Regions from separate parts of the Flavobacterium sp. 90 genome, predicted to be linked through region 2. Evidence: riboswitches for the same ligand, from Rfam matches in the RefSeq annotation. Region 2 holds a riboswitch; the other holds the start of a gene.
What was found. Region 2 has a riboswitch for cobalamin ahead of C8C83_RS24590 (TonB-dependent receptor). Riboswitches for the same ligand answer to the same signal wherever they lie in the genome.

Region 1: another riboswitch for cobalamin. It lies ahead of C8C83_RS13980 (TonB-dependent receptor); the one in region 2 lies ahead of C8C83_RS24590 (TonB-dependent receptor).

What each region holds. Positions count from the first base shown of each region.
Region 1 covers NZ_SMGE01000001.1:3,348,945-3,357,146, forward strand. Annotated here, with positions in the region: gene C8C83_RS13960 (TolC family protein) at 193-1,575, shown strand; gene C8C83_RS13965 (biotin/lipoyl-binding protein) at 1,589-2,542, shown strand; gene C8C83_RS13970 (ABC transporter permease) at 2,545-3,702, shown strand; gene C8C83_RS13975 (hypothetical protein) at 3,820-4,863, opposite strand; gene C8C83_RS13980 (TonB-dependent receptor) at 4,868-6,721, opposite strand; cobalamin riboswitch at 6,748-6,948, opposite strand; gene cobC (alpha-ribazole phosphatase) at 7,016-7,552, opposite strand; gene C8C83_RS13990 (adenosylcobinamide-GDP ribazoletransferase) at 7,537-8,202, opposite strand, start outside.
Region 2 covers NZ_SMGE01000001.1:6,046,023-6,054,224, reverse strand. Annotated here, with positions in the region: gene C8C83_RS24610 (glycosyltransferase) at 1-346, shown strand, start outside; gene xylA (xylose isomerase) at 500-1,825, shown strand; gene C8C83_RS24600 (T9SS type A sorting domain-containing protein) at 2,056-4,734, opposite strand; gene C8C83_RS24595 (DUF5808 domain-containing protein) at 5,340-5,558, opposite strand; cobalamin riboswitch at 6,097-6,333, shown strand; gene C8C83_RS24590 (TonB-dependent receptor) at 6,488-8,202, shown strand, end outside.

The DNA of each region.
Region 1 (8,202 bases), 2.7 Mb from region 2:
ACTTTCTGTTTTACAACTATAAAATATTAAAAAAGTTTTAAACCTTCTCTATGTTTTCCTTGCTGACAAGGTGATATTGTAAGACTTATATTCTTAACTTTGTAATTAAACGTTATTTACGTCTGTTTTTCCTTTTAGGATATCCTACAAATTTTGTTTCAGAATTTATCAAATAATAGATACAGAATTGCAATGAAAAAACATTTATCTTTTTTACTTTTCTTCTTTTATCTAACTTATGGATATGGTCAAATTGAGGTTTCTTCAAGCTTAGAAGATGCAATTCAGAAGGCGATCGAGAAAAGTACTTCGCTGAAAAACAAAGATCTGGATATTGAAAAATTAAATCTTCAGGAAAAAGGAGTCTGGAACAAATACATTCCAACGGTTGAAGCGAGTGCATTGTATTCTTATTTTGACAATAAACTAACTGTTGATCTTCCTACGGCTACAATACCAATTGTAAATTATCCTTTGTTTGATGGAAAAACAGCTTTTAAAAACTACGGAAATATTTTTAACGGAAGTGTAATGGCAAAAACCGTATTGTTTAGCGGAATGCAAATTCCAAACGGAGCAAAAGCTATTGCAGAAAAAACGAAAGGAACTGTATTTTTAAAAGAGTCAGAAAAAGATCAAATCATAAAAGATGTGATAAACACTTTTGATCAATTAGAATTATTGAAAGAGATTGACAAATTAATACAGGAAAGTGAAAAGCGATTAGATACAGAAACGAAACGTGTAACAAAAGCAATTGAACAGGGACTTGCAATACCATACGATCGGGATAAAATTAAACTGGCATCGCTGGAACTGGCTTCAAAAAAAATTGAACTGGACGGAAAACGAAAATTAGTCTATAAAAAAATTCAATACCTAACAGGTTATTCTATTGATGAGATTGAGAATGTTCATTATGAATTGGCTCCATATATTATAGCTGATGAGAAATTAAGCACTGAAAATAAACAGGAAATAAAAGCACTCGAATCGTTTAAAACTGCGTATGAATATTTATTAAAAAAAGAAAAAGGAACTTATTTGCCTACTTTGGGTGCTTTTGGTGGAGTTTCGTACTCGAGTTTATTCAATGCAAGAGCTACAACTCCCATTATTACCGGAATAAATCAAGCATTATATTTAGGTTTAAACGAATTAACTATAAGCAATAACTGGATGGTTGGAGCTGCCATGAAATGGGAAGTTTTCTCAGGTTTTGAAAGAAAACATAAAGTACATGAAGCCAAAATAAATATTGAGCAAGTACAGAACCAAATTGACGATACGAAAGAAAAACTGGAATTACTTCTTGAAAAAAACTTAGTTGATTACAGTGTTCTAACACAAAAAATTGATATCACACAACAACAAGAAAAAGTCGCAGGCAATAATTTAAATCTGGCGATAAAACAATATAAGGAAGGTCTTATCAATATATCTGAACGCCTTGAGGCCGAAAATGATTCGTATAAAGCATCAGTAAACAAAACCACGACTTTGATCGATCAGCGACTGGCAGCTATTGAAACTATAATTGCTACTGGCGATTTATCAAAAAAAATATCCAAATAAAAAGTTCTATTTTATGAAAAAAGCAATCCTTATAATTCCCTTAATTCTACTTTATGTAAGCTGTCAAAAAGCGCAGAAAGAAAATATAATTCAAGGAAAAATAGAAAAAGAACAAATTGCAGTTGTGAGCAAGATTCCCGGCAAGATTTTAAAAATCTTTGTTAAGGAAGGTGATATTGTTCGGAAAGGAGATACGCTTGCAATTCTTGATATTCCTGAAGTTGATGCTAAAAAAAGTCAGGCCGAAGGTGCCGTTACTTCCGCAAAAGCGCAATATAAAATGGCTGTAAAAGGAGCAACTGAAAACCAAATCAAACAGCTTGAAGCAAAAAAAATGGGATTAAAAGAACAATATGAATTTGCTCAGAAATCTATTAAGCGATTGACTAATATGCTAAAAGATTCTTTGATCTCACAACAAACTTACGATGAAACATTTGCTAAATACCAAGGAGCTCAGGCGCAATATAATGCTGTTATTGCCGAATTAGACGATGCTAAAAAAGGCGCGCGTATCGAACAGCAAACAATGGCTTTAGGACAGCAAGACAGAGCTCTTGGGGCATTGCAGGAAGTAGAAACCGCCGATAAAGAACGCTACATTTTTGCGCCACAAGATATGAGCATAGAAACGATAACGCTAAATCTTGGTGAACTTGCCTTGCCGGGTTATACTTTATTTAATGGTTATATTGCCAACAGCGCATACTTTCGATTTACGATACCAGAAAATCAATTAGCAAAATTTAAAAAAGATCAGGAAATAAATGTTCATATTCCATATTTGAAAAAAGATGTAAAAGGAAAAATATCAACTATAAAGCAACTGGGAGCTTATGGAAATATCGCAACGGCTTATCCGGATTACGAAATGCAGGAAAGTTTATTCGAAATAAAAATAACGCCTGCGAATAATGACGAAACAAAAGATCTTATTACGAAAACAACGGTTACTTTATCTCTCTGATTATGCAAAACTTCTTTTCATTGCTTAAACGGGAATTCCGATTATTTTGGAGTAATAAAGTACTTCGATTGCTTTTTATTGGAGCGCCAATTCTTTATGGCGTTTTGTTGGGATATGTTTACGGAAAGGGCAAAGTAACTGATTTGCCAATTTTAGTTGTGGATCAGGACAGATCTGAATTAAGTTCAAAAGCAATTCAAATGTTTCAGGACAATGAGGTTTTGTCTATCGCTTCGATTTTGTACGATCAAAATAATCTTTCGCAAATTGCCATCCAAAAAGAAGCAACTTGTGTAGTTATTATTCCAAAGGATTTTGAGAAAATGACACTCACAAAAAAATATCCCGAAATTACAACGATCGTAAATACCTCTAATGTTTTAACGGCAAATTATGCTTCGACGGCGATACAAATTTGCCTTGGAACATTAAAAGCAGGCGTTCAAATTGAAACATTAAGAAAACAAGGCGTTCCTGAGAATTTACTTGCTTCACAATATGAACCTTTCAAAACAACTTTTATAAAAAAATACAATCGAAGCACTAATTATATGTACTTTCTATGGCCGGGAGTTCTTGCGACAGTTTTGCAGCAAGTTTTACTTTTAGGATTAGCACTTTCTTTTGCTTCTGAATTTGAAAACGGAACTTTTAAAGATTTAGTCAAAAAATGTCCTTCGGTTTTAAAGCTTTTAGCGGTAAAAATTATTCCTTATATGATTATGAGTTTCGGAATTTGGCTTATTTATTGGCTTTTTACTTTATGGTTTAGATTGCCTTTTTACGAAAACTTACTTCCGCTTACTTTTATTGCAGGGATATTTGTACTCTCGGTTTCTTTTATAGGGATTCTGGTGAGTATTTTGGTTCCAAGCCAATTAAAAGCGACAGAAATTTTAATGGTTATAGCAACTCCCAGTTTTATTCTAAGTGGTTTTACATGGCCATTAAGTCAAATGCCACAAGCAGTTCAGGCAATTGCCAATGTAATTCCGCTGACACATTTTTTGAAAGCTTTTAGAATATTAATTATCGAAAACGGAACTTTTTCACAAACCACAAAACCTATTTGGAATATGATAATTATAGGTTTGGTTTGTTTTATTTTGGCTTTTATTACTTTATACTTCAAAAAGAAAAGTGTTCTTAAAGAAGCGTAATTCCATAAAATAGGTTGATTTTATATCAACTTATTTCAGAACTAGACATAAAAAAAAAGGCTTTCAGAAATGAAAGCCCTTTTTTGGTAAAAATCCAAAAACTAATTCTAAAAAATATTAATCGTTAAAGTAAAAACCATTACTTCCTATACCGGTAGCTATTTCTTTTTGTAATGCACCAGTTAAATTATAAACGTAAGCTGTACCATCTGCCTTAAAGTTTCCTTGTGCAACATAAATACGATTGTTTTTAACTGCAAATCCATATATATTAGTTGCTGCAGAAGTTAAAAGTGGTGTTGTTGATGGAGCCGTAGCATTAGTATTTATTACATAAACAGCACTTCCTACTGTATAGTAAATTTTACTGTCATTAACATCCATAAATCCTGCTTCTTTTAAGCTTTCAGGAAAAGCAAATTCAGTAAATGTTTTGTCTGTTATTTTTACTTTTACAAGTCCGCTGCTATTTCCATAACCACCTTTTAAGATGTAAAGAATTCCGTTTTCTTCTTCAATACAATCACCGGTTTTACCAATTTGTACAGGAGTATCCAGTTTTTTTGTCGCAATATCAACAATCGATAATTTATCACTGTAAGAATCTGTGATATATAATTTTCCATCTTTCAAAACCACTCTGTTAGCAGTTGTGTTCAAGTCAATTTTTGACTCATAAGTATTAGTTGCAAGGTTAATTATGGCAACATAATCATCTGTATCTCCTGTTGCAGCATTTTCGTATGAATACGTATTTGCATTTGTAACATACGCTTTACCATCTTTTACAACTCCGTATCTTGGGTTTTTTAAGCCAGTTTCGATCTTAGTAATTAATTTAAAAGTGTAACGATTAACTACTGTAATATTGTTGGCTCCACCTGAAATAATATAAGCGTTGTCACCACTAAAAAATATATTTTGAACAAATTTTCCAAGCACATCAGTTCCATTTGCAGCAGCATAAATATCTTTGGTAGAAGAAGTTAAATCATCACTTGAGAATGAAACAGTACCTTTTGTAGTTCCTTCATTTAAGATAAAAAAACCATTGTCATAAACTCCTTTTGGAGTGTCATCATTATTATTGTTATCATCGTTTGAACACGAAACAAATAGCGAAACGCTAAGTGCTACTAAAAATAATTTACTAAACTTCATTATATTAAAATTTTAGGGTTAGGTACATATTAAAATTGCGACCTGGCTGAGGTCTGTATTCCAAACTTTCATATTCTTTATTGAAAAGATTTAATACTTGAAAACCAAGTTTGAAAGTGTCCAGAAATTTAAAATCATAGTCAATTCCGATATTCGAAACATTATAATCATTTATTATATCCTTCGGGTCATTGTTTTCTGTTGTATAAACAAAACCATTAAACATAAATTGATAATAAGCTGAAATTCTATTTCTGGAATAAGAAACAGATCCAGTTACTTTATTTAACGGAGTATAGAAAAGCTGTTTTTTGGTTTCATCATTTTTTGAAGCCGTGTAAGCATAAGTTGCATTTGCAGCGAAGATATTTTTACCAAATTGTTTTTTCCAGCTTAATAATGTTTCAGCACCATAACTATTTACTTTATCTGTATTTTGTGGAGACCAAATGCCGTTGCTTCCCGGAATCCATTGCAATAAATCTTTTATTTTCATGTAATAAAAGGTTTGAGTCAATGATATATTTTTGAAAGTGAAAACATTTCCAATTTCTGCCTGATAAGAACTTTCAGGTTTCAAATTCGGATTTCCTCCTTGTTCCCAGTACAAATCATTAAAAGTTGGGATTCTAAAATTTCGTGATAAATTCAATTTCAAATTATACAATTTGCTAAATTGATACGAAGATCCTAAAGAGAATAGAAGAGGAGATTGATAATTGTCTGTAAACTCTTTTCTGATTCCGAATTCATTTTTCCAATCCGTCGAAATATCTTGTTTTACCAATAAAGCAGCCGAACTAATTTCTCTAACGTGATCTCCAAAACCAGTTCCGTAACCTTTAGTTCTGTTGTAATCCAGAACTCCGTTTATTTGTGTTGATTTCGAAATTTTATAACCTAAATCTGCTTTCGTGATAAAGCTTTCTGTTTTTCCGTAAGTGAAAAAATTAACCGCATTATCTGGATAATATTGATAGTTTTCGAAAATATATGCCGCTTTCAGATTAGTGGTAAATTTGCCATAATCACCGTCATATTCTAATAAGTTTCGGTTAAAACCATTTACATATCTGGTTTTAGTTTCCGTTTCAGATACTAAGGAAGTGTTTCTGTCGGTATTTGAAGTTTGAGAGTATAATTTCAAACTATTTTTTGCGTCAAATTTGTAACCAACATTCGCGCTCATAGTTATTACATCATATTGACCATTTTGGTTCCAGCGTTGTTCGCCTTTCCAGTTGTGTTTATTGATGTATTTGTAATCATTTGTCGAACTATTTTTAGAAAAGCCAATTTGTGCGCTCCATTTTTTATTCGAAATATTGGTTTTAAAATTGATTCCAATAGTATTGAAACTTCCGTAATCAAGTTTTAAATTAGTCTCAAACCGATTATAAAATGCCAAATCGTTGTTTAAATGTACGGTTCCTCCAACGGCTCCACTTCCGTAAAGGACACTTCCTCCGCCGGCTTTTATACTTATCGAATTATAATCAGAGCCGGAAATAGTATTAAAATCAGTACTTCCGTTCATTTGAGAATTGATATTAATTCCGTTCCAGATTACCGCCGTTTGTGATGCCGTAGTTCCTCTAAAAGAAACTGTTGAGAGCATTCCACGCCCATATTCTTTAAAATAAATAGTGGAATTAAAGTTTAAAAGATCCGTCAATAAAGCCTCATTTTTATTAATGACAGAATCATTGAGTTTTAAAACGGATTGTGAATTGGAGTATTTTTTAAGATTTGCGTCAGAAACTACAACTTCTTTCAGTTTGGTAATAGAGTCGTTCTGCGCCGAAATAATTTGGCACAACAACAATAAACAAAAAGCAAAACGTTTTTTTAAAGTCATAATTTCTAAACTCTTTTTCCCGAGAGCTCGATATTCGTTACAAAGGCAGGTCTCCTGGCTTGCGTCTTGTTGTTTACCTTCCCATTCGCCGGGGCGAGCAGTGGTTTTGTAGTTACAACAAGCATTCTTTTCAGAACAAAGCTTACAGTTGCGGGTACAGCTCAAGAATTATTACTTGATTCCCTTTTAATGTGTTAATGAACACAACCTTAATTTCGTGCAAATATAAAGTTAAAATTATCGAATTTTCAAATTTGTTTCACTTTTTAAAACAAATTCTAAACAAAACGGCATTTAAAGTACTATTTTTATTACTTCGCCAAAGTCTACTTTATTATTAAAAGCATCTTTTAGAGGTAAAGAAGTTTGATGACATAAAATGCTTCTTATAACGCCGGCATGTGCTACAAGTATAATAGGAATTGTTATTTCTTTTGAAACCAAATCAGCTAAAAAACCTTCAACTCTCTGATGTAATTCAACAAAAGATTCTCCGTTTGAAACCTTAATAGTGACAAAATCTTCCATCCAGGGATTAAGTTCTTCTTGTGGAATATTATTCCAGTTTTTCAATTCCCAATCGCCAAAATTCATTTCCATTAAGCGGTTTTCTTTTTCAAAAGAAATGGTTTTGATGTTTCTCCCGATATATTCAGCCAGAATAACACAACGTTTCAAAGGACTTGAAAAAATAACAGCTTCTGAAGGTAATTGCGAAAGAATATTTTCGAAAACTAAGTCAAAAGGTTCTGCCAGATCAACATCAGATTGTCCGTAGCAAATACCTTTTTCACAAACGGTTTCAGTGTGACGAACTAGATAAATTTCCATACCAATAGAATACTTAAATAATAAACAACTTCACAAACCTGTTGCGTTGCACCAAGGCAATCTCCGGTATAACCGTCAATCCATTTCTGGAAATAACGCGCCAAAAAATAACGCATTATAAAAACCGGAATTATAGCCAAAAGAAATTTATATTGAAAATAAGAGAAAACAAATAGTGGGAGTAATCCGAAGAAAAAGGAACCTGAAATTTCTTTCCAAGTATGTTTTTTAGCAATAGGTTTGCTTTTACTTGAAGCATCATCACGAGAATACTCATGCGTGAAAATAATAGAAATTGCTGCCAAACGACTCAAAGCGTGAGCTGAAATAAATAAAAGAAAAATGAGAAGATAAGAGTTCTCACTGTTGAAAAGCAAAATCGATTCTGAAAGCAATTTAAATTTCAATAAAAAAAGCAAAACTAAGCCAATTGCTCCATAAGCACCAATGGCGCTATCTTTCATAATCATTAGGATTTTTTCTTTGGTCCAGCCTCCGCCAAAACCATCGCAAACATCAGCAAATCCGTCTTCGTGAAAAGCTCCGGTTGTCAATATCGAAGCAATAATAGCCAAAATTACAGCAGTTTCAGTAGACAAAAAAAGAGAAAAAAGATAAAATGTCAAAAAAGAAATGCTTCCCACAATCCA
Region 2 (8,202 bases):
GCTACCAAATGTGCTGATATTTCAGATTCTGCTTCCAATATTTGCTCCACTGGCAGATTTAATCTTGATTTTAAGTTTAATCTGGAATCATAATGATCCGGACAGTCTTCATAAAATTGCGATTTATTACTTGGTATTTATGCTTGTCGATATGTTAGTGAGTGTAATTGCTTTTGTCTTTGAAAAAGAGCGATTAAGTAAATTAATATGGCTTATTCCACAACGATTTGTGTATCGTCAATTAATGTATGTGATATTGTTCAGAGCCATTAGAAGAGCCATAAAAGGAGAAAGTCAGAGTTGGGGAGTATTGACCAGAACCGGAAATGTGAGTTCATTAGATTAGTTTCTAAGGGGTTAGTCTTTTATAACAAAAATCTATTCTAAAGTAACAATTCAAACGTTTTTTTATTTTCAAATGGTCATTTAAACTATATATTTGGATCTTGATATAGCAAGGGTTGGAAAAGGAAATCAGGTTAATAATAAAGCAAGAAAAATGGTAGTTTTAGGAGACAAAGAGTATTATAAAGGAATTGGTAAAATCAATTTTGAAGGAAAGGATTCAGACAATCCTTTGGCATTCAGATATTATAATCCTGACCAAATTGTTGCTGGCAAAACTATGCGAGAGCATTTTAAATTTGCAATATCTTATTGGTACAGTTTTGGAGGTAATGGTTCAGATCCTTTTGGACAAGGAACTCAGACTCTTGCCTGGAACGAATTAAGAGAACCTATTCAGTCTGCAAAAAATCGAGCCGATGCCGCTTTTGAATTTATAAGCAAAATGGGATTCGATTATTATTGTTTTCACGATCATGATTTGGTTCAGGAAGGACAGACTTTTACCCAGACGGAATTGCGATTGGCAACCATGACAGATTATTTAAAAGAAAAACAAGCAATCTCAGGAATTAAAGCGCTTTGGGGAGCTGCCAATTGTTTTTCGAATCCGCGATATATGAACGGAGCTGCTACAAATCCGGATTTTAAAGTAGTTGCCAGAGCTGCGGCTCAGGTAAAATTAGCGTTGGATGTAACTATTGCGCTTGGAGGCGAAAACTATGTTTTTTGGGGAGCGCGCGAAGGTTATTTGAGCTTATTAAATACGGATATGAAACGCGAACTGGATCATATGGGAACGTTTTTGACTAAAGCAAGAGATTATGCAAGAGGACAAGGTTTTAAAGGAAATTTTTTAATAGAACCAAAACCTATGGAACCCTCAAAACATCAATACGATTTTGATTGCGCCACGACAATTGGTTTCTTACGCCAACATGGTTTAGAGAAAGATTTTAAAATAAATATAGAAGTAAACCATGCAACATTAGCACAGCATACTTTTCAGCATGAGCTTGATGTAGCAGCGATGTCAGGGATGTTAGGAAGTATTGATGCCAACAGAGGAGATAGCCAGAATGGTTGGGATACTTCTCAGTTTCCAAATAACATTCAGGATGTTACAGAAGCGATGCTGGTTTTTCTTAAAGCGGGCGGAGTTAATGGTGGCGGCGTAAATTTTGATGCAAAAATTAGAAGAAACTCTACAGATATGGAGGATATTTTTCTGGCACATATTGGTGGCGCAGATGTTTTTGCAAGAGCTTTATTGACTGCTGATCAAATTATTAGTTCGTCACAATATGAAAATTTAAGAAAACAACGCTATAGTTCTTTTGATAGCGGAAAAGGGAAACAGTTCGAACAGGGTAAACTGAATTTTAAAGATTTGTACACGATTGCAATTGAAAACGGCGAACTGGAACTACAAAGCGGAAAACAAGAGTTTTTTGAGAATATAATTAATCGTTATATTTAATTCAGAAGAGTCATAATAAATCCATCGAAATGTTATCTGGAGCAAATATTCTGAATCAATTTAAACACGAATTTTACTAATATTCACAAATTTAAAGGATTTGCTTAGTTTGTGAAATTAATTCCACAAACTAATTAGTGGCAATTAGTGAAATTCGTCTTCAAAATCAAAAATCCCATTCACAGAAGCGAATGGGATTTTAAGTTTATAATTGAGGCAAATTGTAAAATCTAATTCTTAACAAATTTAAAGTTTTGTACCGAATTCCCTTCTGTTGAAGCTTTTATCATATAAACACCTTTGGCAAGACCATTTACAGGAACTTCAGAAGTAATCATGTCTTCGGCAATAATAATCGTTTTCCAAACTTCTTTTCCGGCTGTATCATACATAGAAAGCGCAACTGGACCATTTATAGTATGATCAAATTTTATTCTGAAAGTACTTGATGCCGGATTTGGAAACACATAATTGGTCGCAGCAGTTTTAAAATAATTAGGCGTACTTAAATTCGTTGCCACCGAAATTGCATATAAAGCTGCATCGGCCTGAGGCAATTGAACACTCAAAGTTCCTTGTGTTGTGCTTGTTGCACCAGAATACAATTCTTTAACCGTATAATTTCCGGAACCCAAGCCAAGACGGCTTAAATTGACATTGTTGGTTACTGCTGCATTGCTATAATTAAAAACAGCTACATAAGTAACTCCGTTTTTTGTAGCTGAAAAAACATTGGCAGCATTATAACCTGTATTTCCATCAGCAGGGCGAAATTGCACGTCAGCTTTGGCAACATTCATAACATCAGTATTTTGTAAAAGTGATTGTGCTTTTGCTTTCCAGGCTCCCGCAACAGAAAAATCATCACCAGTTGTAATCGTTCCCGTTACGACACTACCTAAAAGTCTCGCACGATTTTCTCCTGCAGTAACAGTACCAAATACAACGTGATCAGCATCAAGATAATCATAAATTTGATTTTGCCACCAGCCATAAGTTGTGCTGTTAAGTGTATAATCGCTATCTCCAATACTGCTATAAGCATCGCAGGCAATACGACGCATATGCACATACGGACCTGTTGCAATATTTGGAGATATCGCTGCTTCGACTAACATTGTACCATTAATTTCGTCGACTAAATATTTCATTCCTTCCTGATACGCTTCCATTCCTGTATGTAATTGATAGTTCACAAAACTATCGGCTTCAATACTGGCGTGCGTCAAAAAGTCGACTTTTACCATCTCAAAACCAGCGGCTTTAAAACGATTGATAAAATAGTGTATTCTCGCCTTAGTTCCCGGACTTGTGGGATCCATGGCATATGCGCCATCCAATTCAAAAGGAGCACCATTAACCGTCGTCCAACATTGATTGTAGTTGTACGAACTACCTTCGACCTGACGATTATATTTTCCCCAATCTACAAATGGAGCCCAGTAAATACCGGCTTTAAAACCTTTGCTTTTAGCATAAGTAACAAATTGTGCCAGTTGTGCATCAGACATATTATCCCAATACGAATCAAGATCGATGAATAAAGTATTGTCTTCCGTTTTGAAAGCCGGACAATCGTTTTTGAAAAAGTCTACAACGGCATTGACTTTCGTTAGATTAATAGAAGTCTGCATGGCGCCCCAACTATTCCAACCCATTGGTTTTGGTGCCGTCCAATCGAAAATATATTTAGGTTGAAGCGCTGCGTTTGCCTGAGCAAATTCTTCAAAACCAGTTCGCCAATCGTCATTTGCACTTATAATCACTTTAGGCGAAGGACAACTTGTTTGCCCAACATTTACCCAACCATGACCACGAGTATCTCTCGTAACTTCCTTTTTTGTCCATCCTGCAATAACCGAAACGTAAGCAGATGAGGTTCCGCCACCGTTTACCGTAATTCCGGTTTTCCATTTTGTGTGTTCAAGAGAACCAATAACTAATCCTTTTCGATTCGTATTGTTGTAAATGTTAGTAACCTCAGACGCTGTAAAATCTGCAGCATTAAGCGGATAAGCATTATAGCGAACCCAAGCATCATTATCATAAGGCACAAAAACGGCTCTAGTATCTCCTGTGCCAAAATTTGGCGTTACCTGATAACTTGTCAAAGGCGACATTTTGTAGCAATTCGAGCCATTTCCCGTAAGGACAACCTGAACTGCAAGATAATTTTTATTGGTATAAGTGTAGAAAATCTGTTGCATTCCCAACGTATAATTTCCACTTAAAGTGAAAATATGCTTCGTACCACTACCGATATTATCTGTAAACGCTTCTGTAGAGTAAACCGCCGAAGCAAAATTACTGCTCACATATTGCTGATCGCTAGACGCATAAGCAGATGCATTAGTAATTACTGTTGCGCCATTGAATTTTACGTTATAAGTCTTGTTGGTTAAATTGTAAACCACACTGTTATTGGTTCCAAAATTCACTGTTTGAGTCGTTGATGCCGCCATTGGAGTCAAAACAAACTTGTCTAAATTTGGCGCCCAGGAATTCGTGTTATCCCAAAGCAGAGTAGTGGTTCCGCTGTTTAAATAGACACTGATGTTTTTTGAGGCTGCAGTACTCCAGCCTCCGCTAGGATCACACGGAATCGATATGGCTGTTGCGGAACCTGCCGTTAAACGAATGGTTCTGGGATCGCCCGTACAATAAAACAATTGCAGATTGTACCAGCCAGTTGTCGTTACAGAAACGTTGACAGAAACACTGCTATCACCTCCTAAATTCCCAACTATTTTGTTGGAACAAGCATCGCAGTTTTGAATGTTGGCGCTATTGGTGCGCGTTCCATTCTCGAATTCATAGGTTTGTGCAAAACTGCATAAAGCAAATAATAATAGTATGACGGTAAGAAATCCTTTAACCGAAAATTTTTCTCTTGTAATTTTTTCTTGCATAATAATTTATTTTAAATAGTTAAGATGCAGTACTATACTATACTGTGCTACAATGATAAGAAAAATATTAATATGATGTATATAATGTTAAAAAATAAATGATTTACTTATTTTTTAATGAGTTAATTATGGTATGTGTTTATGTGTTATTGATAATGTTTGAGGAAGTCCATTTTATTAATGTTTAAAAAACGAAGACAATTAAATACATAATTATACATAATAATCACGGAGTGAAAGCCAGCAATTGATGTTGTTAGCAAAAAAATATTTGTAGAAATCAAGAGTTGAAAGTCTGCAACTTGTACCGTTAGGTACAAAATGTTGGTAGAAAACATCAATTGGAATTGATTTAGCGTGCCGTAGGTATGCAATGATTAGCGTTTCGTTGCGTACCTACGGCACGCCAATGTATTTATAATCTAATTTCTACCAATATTTTGTACCTAACGGCACATTTCAATTCTTGATTGGTATGATATTTTAAATTATGTAATTGACTTAATTTGTATTTGATAGAGAAGCATTATTATGCTTTTTTCACAAAAAGTAATGTAAAAAAATCCAATATTGAAGAGGTATGTATTTCTTGTAAAAGTTATATTTTATACTTTAGAAAATATAAAAAACATTGGAATTAAAAGTAAAATTATAAACACAAGAAATAGAATTACGGAGCGAGGATTTGCGAAATTTATTGTAAATCCTGCTTGTCCATTTCTTTTAGGTGGAAATAAATCTTTGTCATTTTTGTTATAATAGAAAAATCCCCATTTCCAGTTTTTAGAATCTGAAAGATTGCTGTTTTCTCTGTTATTTTCCATTTCTTTTATTAATTTTTAGAATTATAAAGTTACTCTTAATTTTTTTAAGTGTTGGATATTAGTTTAAAAGAAAGCTAATTAAAATTAATATTATAAAGAGACTACAATATTGTCATTTTTGATTTCTATGATAAAAGTATTTTTTTTTCAGGAGCTGATCCCGCTATTCGTTAAGCTTTTTTAAAAATATAATTAATCTCGCAAAGGCGCAAAGACACAAAGTTTTTGTCATTTCGACAGAGGAGAAATCACACTAGAAAATCCGCAATCAAAATCGCCAATCTTTGTCGAGTTCCGTGTGTGATTTCTCCTCTGTCGAAATGACAAGATTGGGGTTAAGCTACGTCTTAAGGAGAGATTTCTTCAACATAATATTATAATTATTCCCGAAGCTTAATGATATTTAACTTCGGGATTTTGTATTAAATTAATTATTTCTAATAAAAACAATTGTAATTAAAAACATCTGTTTTATAGTTATATACCCTTCTGTTTTCTGTTTTTTATCAGAAAATAGGTATTAACTGGTGTGTTTATGTATCTTTGCGCTCGCAATGGTTTAGCTATTCTTTTCGAGTTTAGCTGACGAAGAGGGAATCAGGTGCAAATCCTGAACAAGCCCGTTACTGTAAATTCCATGCAACATTTTGACTGATCTAATCGCTTTTTTAAGCCTTTGAAATCGAATCTTTTGCCACTGCATTTTTTCTAAATGTGGGAAGGCTGATCAAAATGGGAATAAGTCAGGAGACCTGCCAATGCGTATAATTTCAAGCTCTCGCGGACCAGAGTTTTGAGACAAACACAAATATCAAACTAACATTTGATTTCGATTTTACCGTTAACAACTATTTAGTTAAATAGAGTATTTTTTTATGCACTTATGTGAACATAGGCGTTTTCGCCTAATACATAGTGGATTTTTTGTATTGGCATGGATTTTATTTTTGAATCCGATGTATGCACAGGATAATCCGCTGAAAAATAATAAGGAATCAGATTCTTTAAAGAAACATCAATTGAATGAGGTTATTGTAACCACAAGCAAGCGTGAGTTTAAGGTCGAATCTCCTATGCCTGTACAGATATTGTCAGGAAAACAGCTCGAAAAATTAAATAGTCTTTCTGTTGCAGATGCTGTGCGTTATTTTTCTGGAGTGCAATTGAAAGATTATGGCGGAATTGGCGGTTTGAAAACTATCAATGTCCGAAGTTTAGGAAGCGCTCATACGGCGGTTTTTTATGATGGAATGACCGTTGGAAATGCTCAAAACGGACAAGTAGATCTTGGGAAATATTCGCTGGATAATATCGAAGCCATTGAATTGTATAACGGACAGAAATCGACTATTTTTCAGCCAGCAAGAGGTTTTTTCGCTTCGAATACACTTTTCTTAAAGACAAAAATTCCCGATTTCTCCTCCGGAAAAAATACAAAAATAAGAGTTGGCGTAAAAACAGGTTCCTTCGGACTTTTTAATCCTTCTTTTCTATATCAGCAAAAATTATCTTCCAGATTCTCTCTTACAGCAAGTACTGAATGGCTTAAAGCCGATGGAAAATATAGGTACAGATACCAAAAAACAAATGGTTATGATACAACGGCAGTTCGTCAAAATGGAGATATTACAGCGTTAAGAAGCGAATTGACATTTCAGGGAAAACTTGGAAACACTGGTCAAACCTCGTTAAAAGCGTATTATTATGATTCTGAACGCGGACTTCCGGGAGCAATTTTAGCCAATAAATATGAATATGTGCAGCGACAATGGGACAGAAACTTTTTTGTTCACGGCTCTTATCAAAATTCTTTTTCTAAGAAATACGAATTATTGGCGAATATAAAATTCAGCAGAGATTATAATCGGTACATTGATCCGGATTATAAAACACTTCAGGGAGCGCTGGATAATAAATATTATCAAAATGAATTTTATGCTTCTGTTGTAAACCAATACACGATTAAAGAATGGTGGAAAGTTTCTTTGGCAACAGATTTTTCGATCAATACACTTACTGCTAATTTATACCGATTTCCATATCCAACCCGATATTCTTATTTGGCCGCATTATCTACAGAAATGCATTGGTCAAGACTTGATATTCAGGCAAATTTATTAGGTGCTTACGTTGACGAACAAGTAAAATATTATCAGCAAGGAGACAGTCAGCATGTTTTTTGTCCGGTTGTATCGGCTTCTTATCAGCCTTTCGATAGTAAAAATTTCAGAGTCAGAGCATTTTATAAAGAATCTTTCAGAATGCCAACTTTCAATGATTTGTATTATACTTTTATCGGAAACAGCTCTTTAAAGCCTGAATTTACTACACAATACGATTTTGGTTCAACTTATATAATCGAACCAAAAAAGTTTCTGCAATCAGCGTCTTTTCAGGCTGATGTATATTATAATCACGTAAAAGATAAAATTGTTGCGATGCCTTCTGCAAATTTATTTCGCTGGACGATGATGAATCTTGGCGAAGTTGATATTACAGGTTTTGAATTAAATACCAACTTCGTATTTCGTTTTCCGGAAGATATATTTTTGGATTTAGGTTTAAGTTATACCTATCAAAAAGCAATCGATGTTACGCCACAAGGCACGACTTATGGAGATCAGATTCCGTATACGCCAATGAA